DNA from 2 places in the Leptothrix mechoopdaensis genome. Region 2 is predicted to be linked to the other one. Evidence: riboswitches for the same ligand, from Rfam matches in the RefSeq annotation. Region 2 holds a riboswitch; the other holds the start of a gene.
The links. A riboswitch is a leader RNA that binds a small molecule or an ion and turns the genes downstream of it on or off. The one in region 2 is predicted to bind cobalamin.
Positions count from the first base shown of each region.

Region 1: linked by a shared signal. The riboswitch ahead of ACWA7K_RS05825 (TonB-dependent receptor) and the one ahead of ACWA7K_RS15575 (TonB-dependent receptor domain-containing protein) in region 2 are both predicted to bind cobalamin.

Region 1 is NZ_CM132699.1:1,275,965-1,283,620, reverse strand. It holds gene ACWA7K_RS05830 (bifunctional adenosylcobinamide kinase/adenosylcobinamide-phosphate guanylyltransferase) at 1-563, opposite strand, end outside; gene ACWA7K_RS05825 (TonB-dependent receptor) at 579-2,531, opposite strand; cobalamin riboswitch at 2,605-2,846, opposite strand; gene ACWA7K_RS05820 (DUF904 domain-containing protein) at 2,965-3,192, shown strand; gene ACWA7K_RS05815 (cell division protein ZapA) at 3,189-3,512, shown strand; gene ACWA7K_RS05810 (EVE domain-containing protein) at 3,756-4,232, shown strand; gene ACWA7K_RS05805 (sulfite exporter TauE/SafE family protein) at 4,229-5,041, shown strand; gene ACWA7K_RS05800 (GGDEF domain-containing protein) at 5,048-6,058, opposite strand; gene ACWA7K_RS05795 (DUF3501 family protein) at 6,182-6,763, opposite strand; gene ACWA7K_RS05790 ((Fe-S)-binding protein) at 6,790-7,656, opposite strand, start outside.
Region 2 is NZ_CM132699.1:3,603,846-3,611,501, forward strand. It holds gene ACWA7K_RS15565 (putative bifunctional diguanylate cyclase/phosphodiesterase) at 1-829, opposite strand, end outside; gene ACWA7K_RS15570 (transglycosylase domain-containing protein) at 1,276-4,401, shown strand; cobalamin riboswitch at 4,439-4,680, shown strand; gene ACWA7K_RS15575 (TonB-dependent receptor domain-containing protein) at 4,752-6,653, shown strand; gene cobO (cob(I)yrinic acid a,c-diamide adenosyltransferase) at 6,684-7,253, shown strand.

The DNA.
Region 1 (7,656 bases), 2.3 Mb from region 2:
GCGGCACCGCCCTTCAGGTGCACCGGCAGGCCGGCCACCATCAGCGTGACCCGGTCACACCGGCCGGCCAGGCGCTGGTGCAGCAGGCCCAGCGTGTCGAGGAAGCGGCGCGTCTCGGCGCCCAGCGGCATCACGCCCAGGCCGATCTCGTTGGACACCAGCACGACCGGCGCGGGCGCGTCGGCCAGCGCCGCGCACAGGCGGTCGATGGCTGCGGCCGCGTCCTGGACCGGCAGCCCCGGCGGCGGCATCAGCAGCTGGGTCAGCCACAGCGTCAGGCAGTCGACCACCAGCAGATGCCGGTCGGCGGCCAGGCGATGCAAGGCCGCCGCCAGGTCGCCGTCGATGCCGCCGGCCAGTTCATGCGTCGCCAGACCCGGCGCCCGCGCCGCCCGGTCGGCCTGGTGACGGGCGATGCGCGCGCGCATCTCGTCGTCACCGGGCCAGGCGGTGGCGATCAGCGTCGCGCGCCGCCCTGCCCCGGCGGCCAGCCAGTCGGCCGCGCGCTGTTCGGCCGCACGCGACTTGCCGCTCTTCTGGCCGCCGAGGATCAGGGTGTGCATCGCCGGGTGCCTGCGTCAGAAGTTGAAGCGGGCAGACGCCACCACGGCCCGGCCGGGCTCGGGGTAGATCGCCGACACCTCGCCCGCATCGCAGCGGAAGGCCTGGGTCGTGTACTTGCGGTCGCCCACGTTGGTCACCGACAGCGCCAGCTCCCAGGTCGGCTGGCGCCACGCGTAACGCGCATCCAGCGTGGTCGCCGAGGCCATGCGGCAGTCGTTGGTCAGCGTCGGGAACTGCTGGCCGGCGTAGACCACGTCGGCGCCCAGGTGGTGCTGCGGCAGGAACTGCCAGTTGACGCCGACCAGACCGCTTTCGCGCGGCGCCAGCGGCACGTCCTTGCCGGCGTTGACGCCGCTGTCGAAGCGCGAGCGGCGCAGCGCGGCGGCCGCGCGCAGCTCGACGGTGGCGCTCAGGTCGTGGCGGCCCTCGAACTCGACGCCGCTGCGGCGGGTCGGGTCGTAGTTGACGTTCGCGCCGAACAGGCCGGAGGCCGGGTCGAAGCCGATCTCGTCGGTCAGGCGGCTGCGGTAGACCCGCGCCTCCAGCCGGGTCGTCTCGATGCGCCAGCGCGCGCCAGCCTCGAGGTCGCGCGAGGTCTGGGTGCGCAGCGGCGTGCTGCCCAGCTCGTCGACATTGGGCAGGCGGAAGCTCTTGCCGATGCGGCCGTAGACCTGGGCCTGGCTGCCGACGGGCTGGACCACGCCGGCGTCCCAGGCCGTCACGCGGTCCTCGGCCCGGCCGACGCCGAAGCTCTGCGCGTCCTTGACGGCCGATTCGCGCCGCAGCCCGGCCGACAGCAGCGTGCCGCCCGGCAGCGTGAGGTCATCCTTGACGTAGACGGCGCGGTTGCGCTGCTGGTCCGGATCGCCCTGCGGCAGCACGTCGCGGCTCCAGCGGTTGTGGTCGACACCGATGCGGAACTGGTTCGCCAGGCCGGCGATCTGGCCGCTGTGGCGCGCCCGCAGCGCCGCCATGCGGGCGGTGACGTCGTAGTCGAAGGCCGAGCCGAAGTTGATGCTGCGCAGCGTCTTGCTGCGCTGCCCGACATCGGCGGCGAACTCCCAGGCACCGGCCCGCAGCTCGGCGGTCAGCGTGTTGCGGCGGCCGTCGATGCGGCCGTGGTCGGTCAGGCTGAAGGCCTGGCTCGGATCGCTGGCGTACTGGGCTGCCGACAGCGCGCCGGGCAGGCCGGTCGAGACGGTGTCCTCGGCATGGCGGGCCACCACGCGCAGGCCCTCGCCGTCCTGCCACTGCGCGGTCAGCGAGGCGCCGCCGACGCCCGAGGCGAAGTTGTCGCGATGGCCGTCGTTGAGGCGACGCTGCGCCGCCAGGTCGAAGCTGAAGTCGCCCGCGTTGAGCGTGGCCGAGCCGCGCAGCTCGCGTCGACCCTGGTTGCCGCCGGCCACGTAGACCTGGCCGTTGTCGCGGCGGGCCACGCCCTTGCCGGCCTTGGTCGTCACGACGATCACGCCGCCGGTCGCGCCTTCGCCGTACAGCACGGCGTTGCTGCCGCGCAGGACCTCGATGCGTTCGACCGTCTCGATCGGGATGCCGGCCAGCCGGGTGCCGCCGGTGTCGCCCTCGCTGATGCGGATGCCGTCGACGACGATCACCATGTTGCTGTCGGACGTGCTGCCGAAGCCGCGCAGGTCGAGCGCGTATTCGCCGCCGCCGTTGAGGTCGAGCCGGCCCGGCACGCCGAGCTGGCGCATCACGGCCTCGTTGATGGTCGTGTAGCCGCCGTTGCGGATCTGCTCGGCGCTGATGACGCTGATGCCGATCGGCTGGCTGTCGGCCTTGTCGGCGAAGCGGGTGCCGCTGATGACGACCTGCGGCAGGCTGTCGGCCATCGCCAGCCGGAGGCCGAGATCGGACTGGGCCATCGCGGCGCCCGACGCGCAGAGCGCGGCCGTGCAGGACAGGAGGGACGCCGCCGGTCGACGGGCGTTGCGGAACGAGAGGGACATGGGAAACACCACGGAACAGACGTGCACGCCAGCGTCCCCGCAGGCCTGCACCACATGGCGGAGACGCTCATCGCGCGTCCGCCCCCTGTTGGCCGGTATCCGGGCTGACGGAACAACCTCTGCGACCTTCCCGGCGCCGTGTGGCGGCACCAGTGGCTGAACGCAGAAGCGGGTCTGGGCACATGGCCTCGACCGTCCGCTTACCGTTGCGGGGGCAGCGCAGGTTGGGCTCTTCCCGATGGGCGTCGCCTTCCTGCTTCCCGTTTAACCGGGCCCCTTGAGGAGGGCCCGAGCACCAACGGCCGCGAGTGTATCCGTGCGTGTCCGACGCCTTGCTGACGGCTCGCACGGCCCGGACGCCACGGTCGCCACCCCTACAATTCACAGGCTCGGTTCACGCAGTCGTTGCGTGAGCGCTGCAACCCCACTGCGCATGTCCACCCTCGAAGACCTGGCCGACCGCGTCGACCGCCTGCTGCTGCGACACGACGAGCTCAAGCGCACCAATTCGCTGCTCGAGCAGCAGCTCGCGACGGTGCTCGCCGAACGCGACAACCTGCGCTCCCGCCTCGCCGCCGCCCGTCACCGCATCGACGCGCTGATCGAGCGCCTGCCCGCCAACGAACACGACGCCACCCAGGCCAGCGGGAGCGACGCATGAAGCAGATCGAAGTCAGCATCATGGGTCAGACCTACGTGCTGGCCTGCCCCGAAGGCCACGAGACCGAACTGCTGGAGGCCGTCAGCAGCGTCGACCGCGAGATGTGCGGCATCCGCGACGCCGGACGCGTCAAGGCGCGCGAACGCATCGCCGTGCTGGCCGCCCTGAACCTCGCCTACGCGCTGGCCGAACAGGCCCGCACGCCCGCACCGGCGCCAGCCGCCGTCGCCGCTGCGGCACCGGCCGCCGGCCACATCGACGTCGACGCGCTGGTTCGGCGTGTCGATGCCGCACTCGGTCACGACGGCCAGCTGCTTTGAAGGTCTTGGGCCGCATGGCGGCCCGGCTGGGTTCTAGAATGGACTCGTCCGCCGCGTCCGCGAAGGTTTTATATTTCCTTGAACCGATGCTCTCGCGAGCCAGGGCTTGGAACATCACCAGGCTGGCGTGATCGTCTCGCGTCAGATGAACCCGATGCCTGGTTGACCTTGCCCACCTGAATCCCCCTGGGTTCAGGAATGCGACCTTTGGTTCGCGGTGGACACCCTCTCCCGAATGCCCCGATGGAACGCTCCTACTGGCTGATGAAGAGCGAGCCCGACGAGGCCTCGATCGACACCCTGGCTCATGCGATGAGCCAGTGCCTGCCCTGGACCGGGGTGCGCAACTACCAGGCCCGCAACTTCATGCGCGACGCGATGCGCATCGGCGACGGCGTCCTGTTCTATCACTCGTCCTGCCCGCAGCCCGGCATCGCCGGTCTGGCCGAGGTGGCGAGCACGGCCTACCCGGACGCGACGCAGTTCGATCCGGCCAGCCCCTACTTCGATCCCAAGTCCGATCCGGCCGCACCGCGCTGGCTGAACGTCGACGTGCGCTTCGTGCGCAAGACCCGCCTGCTCGGCCTGGCCGAGATGCGCGCCACAGCCAGCCTGGCCGACCTGCAGGTGCTGCAGCGTGGCAACCGGCTGTCGATCACGCCGGTGACGGCGGCGCAGTGGCAGGCGGTGCTGTCGGTGCTGGACCCAGCTGCCCCATGAACCTCGATCCCCTGCTCATCCTCGAACTGCTGGCGCTGGGCGTCGGCACCGGATTCCTCGCCGGCCTGCTGGGCATCGGCGGCGGCATGCTGATGGTGCCGTTCACCACGCTGATCCTGTCGCATCGGGGCGTCGCGTCCGGCCTGTCGGTGAAGATGGCCATCGCCACGTCGATGGCGACCATCCTGTTCACGTCGATCTCCAGCGTGCGGGCCCACCACCGTCGCGGCGCCGTGCGCTGGGACATCGTGCGCACGCTGGCGCCCGGCATCGTCGCTGGCGGGCTGATCGCCGGTGCCGGCGCCTTCGCGGCCCTGAAGGGCCAGGCGCTGGCGGCCGTGTTCGCCGTGTTCGTCGCGTTCTCGGCCACGCAGATGCTGCGCAACAAGAAACCGGCGCCGTCACGCCAGATGCCCGGCACGGCCGGCAGCCTCGGTGCGGGCGGGCTGATCGGCTTCGTCTCGGGCCTCGTCGGCGCGGGCGGCGGCTTCATCTCGGTGCCGTTCATGGCCTGGTGCAACGTGGCCATGCACAACGCGGTCGCGACCTCGGCGGCGCTGGGTTTCCCGATCGCGCTGGCCAACACGCTGGGCTACGTCATCGGCGGCTGGAACATGCCGACGGAGGTGCCGGGCGCCTTCGGCTACCTGTGGTTGCCGGGCCTGGCGGTGATCGCCTGCGCCAGCGTGCTGACCGCGCCGCTCGGCGCGAGGGCCGCGCACGCGATGGACGTCGCGCAGCTCAAGAAGGCGTTCGTCGCCGTGCTCTACCTGCTGGCCGCCTACATGGCCAGCCGGGCGGTGCTCTGAGCCGACTCAGGTCGACGGCGGTGCAGACGCACCGCGGGTGACCGCCAGCGAGATGGTGGCCGGCAAGACCCGGTTGCCGCCACGCTGGCGCGCCTCGTTGAGGGCACGGATGGCCGCCTGGCTCAGCGCATCCAGGCTTGCCGCGCTGTGCGGAAAGCTGGCGACGCCAGCCGAGATCTCGAAGCCGTAGGACTGCCCGTCCTGCACCAGCACCTCGGCGGCGCACGCCTTGCGCAGCTGTTCGACGCGGGCATGCGCAGTTGCCAGGCCGATGCCGGAGAACAGGATCGCGAACCGCTCGGGGCCGAGCTGCGACAGCGCATCCATCGCCCGCGTGTTGGCCCGCATCAGCACCTGCAGGGTCTGGGCGATGCGCTCGCCCGCTGCCGCGCCGTGTCGCTGCACGACCTCGTCCAGACGGTCGACCGCCAGCAGCACCAGCGTGAACTCGCGGCCTTCGCGTTGCGACAGCGCGGCCTCGCGCTGCAGCGTGGCCTCGAAATGGTCGCGCCGGAACATCGCGTCGGGGCGGTCGTTGGCGGTGTCCTCGCGCAGGCGATCGAGCATCGCCTGCTGACGCTCGATCTGCTGCAGCGCCTGGTCGAGACGGACCTCCAGCGCCGCCTTCGGGTCGAGCCGCCAGATCGTCAGCAACAGCCGCTCGCCGGCCGGTCCGCTCAGTTCGGTGCGCCAGGTCTGGATGTCGACTCGCTGGCCGCCGCGTTCGAACCGGTGCTGCTCCAGCGCCACCGCCTGCGCGCCCAGCGCACGGCGGTCGGCGGCCTGCACGGCCGCCGCATCCGCCGCGGGCAGCACGGCCAGGTCGTCACGGCCGGTCACCTGTCCGGCATCCAGACCGAGGAAGGCCAGCCAGGCCGCATTGGCCCATCGGTAGCGCGGCGCCTCGCCGCCTTCTCCGACCGCCTTCAGCGACACCATCACGCCCGCCACGTCCAGCATCGCCAACAGGCGATCGGACAGGGTCGCGACATCGATTTCGTGCGGCAGTTCGGTCATGGTCGAGGGGCGGCGAGCCGCGCGGAAAGGTGGCTCGCGATGATAGGCAGCGCCACCCCCGCGCCCCGGAAGCCCGGATCACACCGGGCCTGCGGCGTGAACTGGGTCACTGACCGCCAGGACTCAGCGCAGGTCGCCGGCCAGGCTGGACAGCGTCTCCGGCGACAGGCTGACGTGGCTGGGGTAGTTCACGTGGTCGCAACCCACCTTGACCCCCGCGCCGGCCCGGATCGCGGCCCGCATGGCCTCGCTGAACTCGAAGCGCAGGAAATGCACGGCCGAGGTCTTCTCGGCGTTCTCGCGGTCCAGGTCCTCGTCGGCGATGGCGTGGACGCGGCCATGGCCCTCGACCTCGACGAAGACACGGTCCTCGACGCCGATCAGCCGCGCCAGCTCGCGACGGCGCTCGTTCACGTCGGGGTACTCCAGCAGCATCGTGGCCTTCCAGTTGCTGCCGTCGGGCACCAGCGGCGCATAGGCCTCGAGTTCGGAGCGGATGCCCTCCTCCTCGAAGATCTTCTCGATGCGCAGCATCTCCTGGATCTGGTAGCGGATCGTCGTCTCGTCCTCGAACTGCAGCCGCAGGTGCTCGCCCAGCACGACCGAACGGCGCTGGCGATGGGCGATCACCTCGGCGCGCATCGCCTTGCGCTGTCGGGCATAGGCCTCCAGCGTCAGGAGGCTGTCGCGGGTGATGACGGTCATGTATCGGTTCCTCGAAAAGTCGTGGGTCACTTGAGCCCGTAGGCCGTCGCCACCAGGCTCAGCGGATGAGCCAGTGGCGCCGTGGGCAGGTTGTTGACGGCCAGTCCCTGGGCGATGTGATGGCCGCCGAGGGGGCAGTCCGAACTGATCCAGTCGGGCCCCTGGCCCTCGGCATTGAGCTTGCCCATGGCCTTGAACACCGGCTTGCCGATCTTCATCGCCAGCGTGTGATACGGCTTCTTCACGCCATAGGTGCCCGCGTGTCCCGAGCAGCGCTCGACGGTGTTGAGCTGGACGCGCACGGTCTGGCCGATCAGCTTGAGGACTTCCTCGGTCTTGCGGCCGATGTTCTGGACCCGGCCGTGGCATGGGATCTGGTAGCTGACGCGGCCGAGGTCACGCTTGAAGTCGGTCCGCAACAGCCCGTCGCGGTGGCGCGCCGCCAGGTACTCGAACGGGTCCCACATCGCCTGCTGGACCCGCTTGACCGCCTCGTCGCCCGGGAACATCAGCGGCAGTTCCTGCTTGAACATCAGCGTGCAGGACGGCACCGCCGACAGGATCGCCCAGCCCTCGCGGGCATAACGATCGAGGACGGGGATGTTGGCTTCCTTGCTCGCCGCCACCGAATCGAGGTCGCCCAGCTCGAGCTTGGGCATGCCGCAGCAGCGTTCCTTCTCGACCAGCTCGTAGGGGATGTCGTTGTGGGCCAGCACGGCCAGCAAGTCGTGGCCGATGCCGGGTTCGTTGTAGTTGACGTAGCAGGTCGAGAACACCGCCACCTTGCCGGGCGTGCGCTCGCCGTTCGTCACGGTCTTCGACGGGCTCGTGGCCGCGCTCCAGCGGAAGCGGCGGGTCGCCAGTGCGGGCATCCAGGCGTCCGGATGCACGCC
Region 2 (7,656 bases):
TGCGGCGGTTGGGCAGGTCGGTGACCGGGTCGTAGAAGGTCAGGCTCTGGGCCTGCGCCTCGGCGTCCTTGCGGCGCGAGATGTCGGTCAGCGTGCCGATCATGCGCAGCGGCTCGCCATTGGCGTCGTGTGCCACGACCCGGCCGACCTCGTGGACCCAGACCTCGCTGCCGTCACCGCAACGCAAGCGATGCTCGCTTTCGTAACCGCTGGCAATGCCGCGCCGGTGCCGTTCCAGGCGGCGCTGGGCGGCGCTGGCGTCGTCCGGGTGGATGCGCTCGCGCCAGTCGGCGAAAGGCACCGCCGCGCCAGCCTCGGCCGGCAGGCCGGCCAGCAGACGGCATTGCGGCGACAGCGTCACCAGGCCGCTGCCCAGGTCCCAGTCCCAGACGCCCTGCTCGGCGCCCTCGACGGCGCGGATCCAGCGTGCGTCGCTCTGGCGCTGCTGCTCCTGCGGTTCGCGCAGGTGCAGCACGTTGGCGATGCGCGCGCGCACCACGCTGGCCCGCAGCGGCCGCGTCAGGAAGTCGGTCGCGCCCAGCTGCAGCGCGCGGTCCTCGAAGACCTCGTCGGGCTCGCCGCACAGCACGACCACGGGCAGGTGGCGCCAGGCCGGCTCGGCACGCACGCGCTGCAGCAGCGCCAGCGCCTCGTCGCGGTCGTCCAGGCCCAGCAGCAGCGCGTCATGGCGGCCCTTGTGCAGGGCCGCCAGGCCGGCCGCCGCGCCGGGCGCGGTCTCCAGCAGATAGAGCGCCTGCAGGGCGGCGCCCAGGGTTTGAACGACCTGCGGGTCAGGGGTGACCAGCAGCAGCCGCATCCAGCTCGACATCTTGGTGGGATCCGTTTCTTGGAGGTCCTGACTCGGGGTCGGGGACCGTATCCGAAGCAGTATGCCCGCGCCGTTCCGAGCCCGAAACTGAAGAATATGAAACGACGCAACAGCCCGACACAAGGTGACGCTTTGCGGCGCCGACACTTTCAATTCCGGCACGGGGCGTCAGCAGGTGTCTGATTCGCAACCGGCTGAAACACCGTGAACGATTGGCGGTCCGACACCACGTCCACCCCGTTTGAGGTGCCAGACTTGGACTTCGCGCCACACCAGGGTCGGCCTTCAACGGCTATCTTGGTGACCCATCAGCACTCGCGCACCCTGGACATCACGTGGACGGCCCGACCGACAGCAGCACCCCCGCCGCCCCCCCGAGCCCCGAGGCTCCGACACCCGGCGATCCCCCCCGCGTCCGGACGACGCGACTGCGGTGGTTCGCCCGCGTGCTGCGCTGGAGCCTGCCCGCCGCAGCGGTCGGCGCGGTCGGCGCGGCCGGCCTGCACGAGCTGCAGCACTCGCGCCTGCAGGCCTGGCTGCTGAGCGGCTTCACCAGCGAGCTGCACCACGTCGTCGAGGCCGGCCCGAGCCCCGCCATCCGCTTCCCCGGCGACGGCCCGTATGACGAGCGGCTGGGCTACCACCGCCTGCCCGACTGGACCCGCTCGCTGGCCAGCCAGGGCTACCGCGTCAGCGCCCAGGCCCGCATGAGCGAGACCCAGCTCGGCCTGATCGACACGGGCCTGTTCGCCATCTACCCCGAGAAGGACCAGGCCGGCCTGGACGTCAGCGACTGCGCCGGCGAACCGCTGTTCACGTCGCGCTACCCGCGCCGCGTCTATGGCCGCTGGGAGGACATCCCGCCGCTGCTGGTCGACGCGCTGCTGTTCATCGAGAACCGCGAGCTGCTCGACCCCGAGCGGCCGCGCATGAACCCGGCGATCGAGTGGGTGCGGCTGGGCAAGGCGGTCGGCGAACAGGCGCTGCGGCTGATCGGCGACGACAGCCGCGCGCCCGGCGGCAGCACGCTGGCCACGCAGATCGAGAAGTACCGCCACTCGCCCGACGGCCGCACCGACGGCGCCGGCGAGAAGCTGCGCCAGATGGCCTCGGCCTCGCTGCGCGCCTACACCGGCGGCGAGCTGACGATGCCGCGCCGGCGCGAGATCGTGCGCACCTACCTCAACACCGTGCCGCTGGCCGCCCGGCCCGGCTGGGGCGAGGTCCACGGCATCGGCGACGGCCTGTGGGCCTGGTATGGCCAGGACTTCGACGAGCTCAACGACCTGCTGCGCGCGCCGCCGGCCGACCCGCCCGCCGATGCCGCATCGCCGCCCGCCCCCGAGGTTGCCGACGCCGCCGAACGCCGCGCCGCCGCCTTCAAGCAGGCCCTGTCGCTGATGGTCGCGCAGCGCCGGCCGTCGTTCTACCTGGGCCCGAACCAGGACCGCGCGCTGGCCGACCTGACCGACAGCTACCTGCGCGTGATGGCCGATGCCGGCGTCATCCCGGCGACGCTGCGCGACCGCGCGCTGGCGATCCCGCTGCGCCGCAGCGCCAGCCCGCCGCGCGAGCCGCAGCCGCCCTTCAGCGAACGCAAGGCCGCGACGGCACTGCGCACCCGCCTGCAGTCGCTGCTGGCGGTGCCGCGCGCCTATGACCTCGACCGGCTCGACCTGCGCGCCGACAGCACGCTCGACGCCCGGCTGCAACTGGCCGTCACGCAGACGCTGCGCAGCCTGCGTTCGGTCGACGCCGCGCGCGCCGCCGGCCTGTACGGCTTCCGGCTGCTGCAGGACGGCGACGATCCGCAGCACCTGCAATTCAGCTTCACGCTCTACGAACGCGGCGAACACGCCAACCTGCTGCGGGTGCAGACCGACAACGTCGACCAGCCCTTCGACATCAACGAGGGCGCGCGGCTGGACCTGGGCTCGACCGCCAAGCTGCGCACCCTCGTCAGCTACCTGGAGGTGATCGCCGAGCTGCACGCGCGCTGGTCCGGCCAGGACCGCGACGCGCTGAAGGCGCTGCCGCTGTCGCCCAACGACGTGCTGTCGCGCTGGACCCGCGACCAGCTGCTGGCCGCGCCCGAGCCGATGGCGCTGGAGGCGCTGCTCGATGCCGCGATGCGGCGCAGCTACTCGGCCAGCCCGCACGAAATCTTCTACACCGGCGGCGGCCAGCACACCTTCTCCAACTTCGACCCGCTCGACGACGGCCGCACGATGGACCTGCGCGAGGCGCTGCGGCGTTCGGTCAACCTCGTCTTCATCCGGCTGATGCGCGACGTCGTCCGCCACCACGCCCACCAGGGCCCGGCCGCGCCGCTGCTGCGCGAGGAGACGGGGCCCGAGGCCGAGGCGCTGCGGCGCGTCTACCTCGAACGTTTCATCGAGCACGAGGGCCGCGAGTTCCATGCGCGCTTCCACGCGCGCTACCGCAACCTGACGCCCGAGGCGGTCGAGGACCGGCTGGTCGACACGATCCGCGGCACCCCCGGCCCGGAGCGCCTGGCCGCCGCCTTCGGCGCGCTGCAGCCCGATGCCGATGCCGCCGCGCTGACCGCCTTCATCGTCCGCCAGAACCAGCGCAGCACGGCGCAGAACGGCGTCGCGCTGCCGACGCCGACGCCCGAACAGGTCGAGCGCCTGCTCAAGCGCCACGGTGGCGCCTCCCGGCAGACGCTGGAGACCCGCGCGCTGCTGACCGGCCTGCACCCGATCGAGCTGTGGACCGCCGCCGAGCTGCGCCGCGACGGCCGCCTGCGCCTGTCCGACCTGATCGCCAGCGGCGCCGAGGCCCGCCGCATGGCCGGCGCCTGGCTGCTGTCGCCCGGCAAGCGCGGCGCGCAGGAGGTCCGCATCCGCCAGATGATCGAGGACGAGTCCTTCGCCGAACTGCACCGCCGCTGGCAGCGCCTGGGCTACCCGTTCGATGCGCTGACACCGTCCTACGCGACGGCGCTGGGTGCCTCCGGTGACCGTCCGGCGGCGCTGGCCGAGCTGATGGGCATCCTCGTCAACGACGGCGAACGGCGGCCGTCGAGCCGGCTCGACCACCTCGCCTTCGCGATCGGCACGCCCTACGAGACCCACCTGCAACGCCAGGTCGAACCGGCCCGCCGCGTGCTGCCCGAGGCGCTCGCCAAGGTCGTGCGCACCGCCCTGGTCGACGTGGTCGACAACGGCACCGCCTCGCGCCTGAAGGGCAGCCTGAAAGACGCCGCCGGCGCGGTCATCCCGATCGGCGGCAAGACCGGCACCGGCGACCACCGCTACGAGGTCTACGGCCGCAACGGCCAGCTGACCTCGGCACGGGTCGTCAGCCGTTCGGGCACCTTCGTGTTCCTGATCGGCGATCGCTACTTCGGCACCATGATGGTCTACGCCGCCGCCCCCCATGCCGAGGGCTACACCTTCACCAGCGCCCTGCCCACGCAGGCCCTGAAGACCATCATGCCGGCGCTGCAGCCGCTGCTGCAGAAGGGCCTGTGCCAATCGGATGCCCAGCGGTCCACGACACCGCCCGCGCCGGTGCAGGCGGCGGGCAAGGCGGGCGGTCCGGGCTGAGTCGGAGGGTGGCGGGCCGAGCGGCCTGAAGCCGTGCCTCTATGATCGACCGGTTGGTGCTCGCGCCCTGCATCCGTGCAGGCGCAGTTCAACGGGAATCAGGACGGGCCGGCGCCAGCACGGACCAGCCCCAACCTGAGCTGCCCCCGCAACGGTAAGCGGACGGGGATCGGATCGATCCCCAGCTCGTGTCGAATCCACTGGAAAGCCTGGCTTTCCGGGAAGGGCACACGGGTCGTCTTCGCCAGCCCGGATACCGGCCAACGAAGTGGTGCGTCGCGCAAGCGGCACGCCTGATGGCGCCGGGCTGCGGGGAAGCGGCCGGGCGCGTTTTCGCTTCGGTCCTTCACATGTTCCCCAAGTCCTACCGCCTGCGGGCCACCCCGCATGGGCGCGCCGTGTTCGCGCGCCTGTCCGGCACCTTCGTCCTTTCCTTCGTTTCACTCTGCACCGCCGTCTCGGCGTATCCGTCCGTGCAGGACCCGCCCCGACCGCCCGTCACCACGCTCGAACGCGTGGTCATCACGGCCAACCGGACCCCGCAACCCCTGTCGACCGTGCTGGCCGATGTCTCCACGCTCGATCGCGACGACATCCAGCGCAGCGGCGCCATCGGCGTGGCCGACCTGCTGGCCCGCCTGCCGGGCATCGAATTCGCCCGCAACGGCGGACCCGGCACGTCCACCAGCCTGCTCGTGCGCGGCAGCGAGAGCCGCCACACCGCCGTCTACATCGACGGCGTGCGGGTCGACTCGCAGTCCACCGGCGGCGCCTCCTGGGAGCAGATCCCGCTCGACATGATCGACCACATCGAGGTGCTGCGCGGCCCCGCCGCTGCGGTGTATGGCTCGGACGCCGTCGCCGGCGTGGTGCAGCTGTTCACCCGTCGCGGCAAGGGCGAGGCCCGCACGACCGCATCGGCGAGCGTGGGTTCGCACGGCACCGCGCAGGCGCAAGCCGGCATCAGCGGTTCGGCCGATGCGCTGGACTACGCGCTGTCGGCCGGCCAGGGCCACAGCGCGGGCTTCGATGCCCGGACCGCCGCCGCCAGCGGCCACAACCCCGATCGCGACGGCTGGAAGCGCCAGTCGGCGCAGGCGCGGGTGGGCTGGCAGGTCGAGCCGGGGCACCGCCTGGACGCGTCCTGGCTGTCCAGCCGGCTGCGTTCCGGCTACGACGGTTCGGCCACCGCCGACGACGAGAACCGGCACACGCTGACGACCGGCAACCTGGCCTGGACCGGCCGCTGGCACGCGGATGCGACCACCCGGGCGCAGCTCGGCCAGACCGGCAGCAGCTATGCGACGCAGCCGAGCATCTACCGCACCGAGACCACGCTGCGCAACGCCACGCTGCAGCATGAGCAGCGCCTCGGCGGCCAATGGCTGTCGGGCACGCTGGAGCGCCGCGACGACCGGCTCGACAACGCCGCCACGAGCTATGCCGCCCGGCTGCAGGGCGACCGTCATCAGGACGCCATCGGCCTGGGCTGGCGGGGCACCTTCGACGACCACGGGCTGCAGGCCCACATCCGGCATGACGACGACAGCGAGTTCGGCGGCAAGAACACCGGCAGCCTGGCCTGGGGCTGGGCCTTCGTGCCGGACTGGCGCGTGATGGCGTCGACCGCCACCTCGTTCCGCGTGCCCACGCTCTACCAGCGCTACAGCTCGTACGGCAACGCGGCCCTGCAGCCGGAAACCGGCCGCCATGTCGAGGCAGCGCTGCGCTGGACCGCCGCAGGCGACGAGGCCAGCCTGACGGCCTGGCACAACCGCGTCAGCCAGCTGATCAGCTTCGGCGCACCCGGACCTTGCGCTGACCGCTCGGGCTGTTACGTCAACGTCGGCCGTGCCGACCTGAAGGGCGTGACGCTGGCCGGTCGCACGTCGTGGCGCACGGTCGCGTGGCGCGGTTCCGTCGACTGGCACGACCCGCGCAATGCCGACACCGACAAGGTGCTGGTCCGCCGGGCCCGGCGACTGGCCAGCGTCGGGGCCGACACCGGCATCGGCAGCTGGACGGCGGGCGCCGAGTTGCAGGCCGCCGGCCTGCGGTTCGACGACGCCGCCAACACCCGGCGCCTGGGCGGCTACGGCCTGCTGAACCTGCACGCCGGCACCGAGCTGAGCCCCGGCCTGGCGCTGGACGCCCGCATCGACAACCTCGCCGACAAGGCCCACGAGCTGGCGCGCGCCTACGCCACCGCCGGACGCCAGCTGCAGCTGACGCTGCGCTGGGCGACGCCCTGATCGGTGACAACTCCCACCACCGCAAAGCCCATGCAGATCGAATCCCCACCCACCTCGCGCGAGGACCGCCCGCCCCCGGCCGAACGGCGCGGCCTCGTCATCGTCCACACCGGCGACGGCAAGGGCAAGAGCACGGCCGCGTTCGGCCTGGCGCTGCGCGCCCACGGCCGCGGCAAGGCCGTTCACGTGCTCCAGTTCATGAAGGTGCCGTCGGCGCGCTTCGGCGAACACCGCCTGTTCGCGCAACTCGGCGTGCCGATCGAGGGCCTGGGCGACGGCTTCAGCTGGAAGAGCCGCGACCTGGACCACTCCGCGCAACTGGCCCGCGACGGCTGGGCCCGCGCCGACGCACTGATCCGCGCCGGCGAGCACTTCCTGGTCGTGCTCGACGAGATCACCTACCCGCTGCGCTATGGCTGGGTGCCGCTGGATTCCGTGCTGGCCTGCCTGCGCGAACGGCCTGCCCATGTCCACGTGGTGCTGACCGGCCGACAGGCTCCCGCCGAACTGATCGACCTGGCCGACACGGTCACCGAGATGCGCCTGGTCAAGCACCACTTCCAGGCCGGCATACCGGCCCAGCGCGGCATCGAGGACTGAGCCGGTGACGGCGAGAACGCCCGCACCATGGGCGTTCTCGTCTGAACCGACGGCCGGCCGCACGATGCGACGGGTGCGTTCAACGAGGTCGTGGGGCGGTGGCCCATCGGCACCAGCCCGTCGGACACGTCCCGTGTCCGACCTACCTAAGGTCGCCGGCCGATGACGGCGTTTCATGGCGCATCACACGTGGATCGAATGCATCGGTAGGTCGGACATCTCCGATGTCCGACGGGGCTCGTGCCGGTCGACACATTGGGTTGGATCAGCACGCACACCGCACGATGCGACGGGTGCGTTCAACGCGGTTGTGGATCGGTGGCCCATCGGCGCCAGCCCGTCGGACACGTCGCGTGTCCGACCTACCGAAGGTGCGCCGGCCGATGGCGGCGTTTCATCGCAC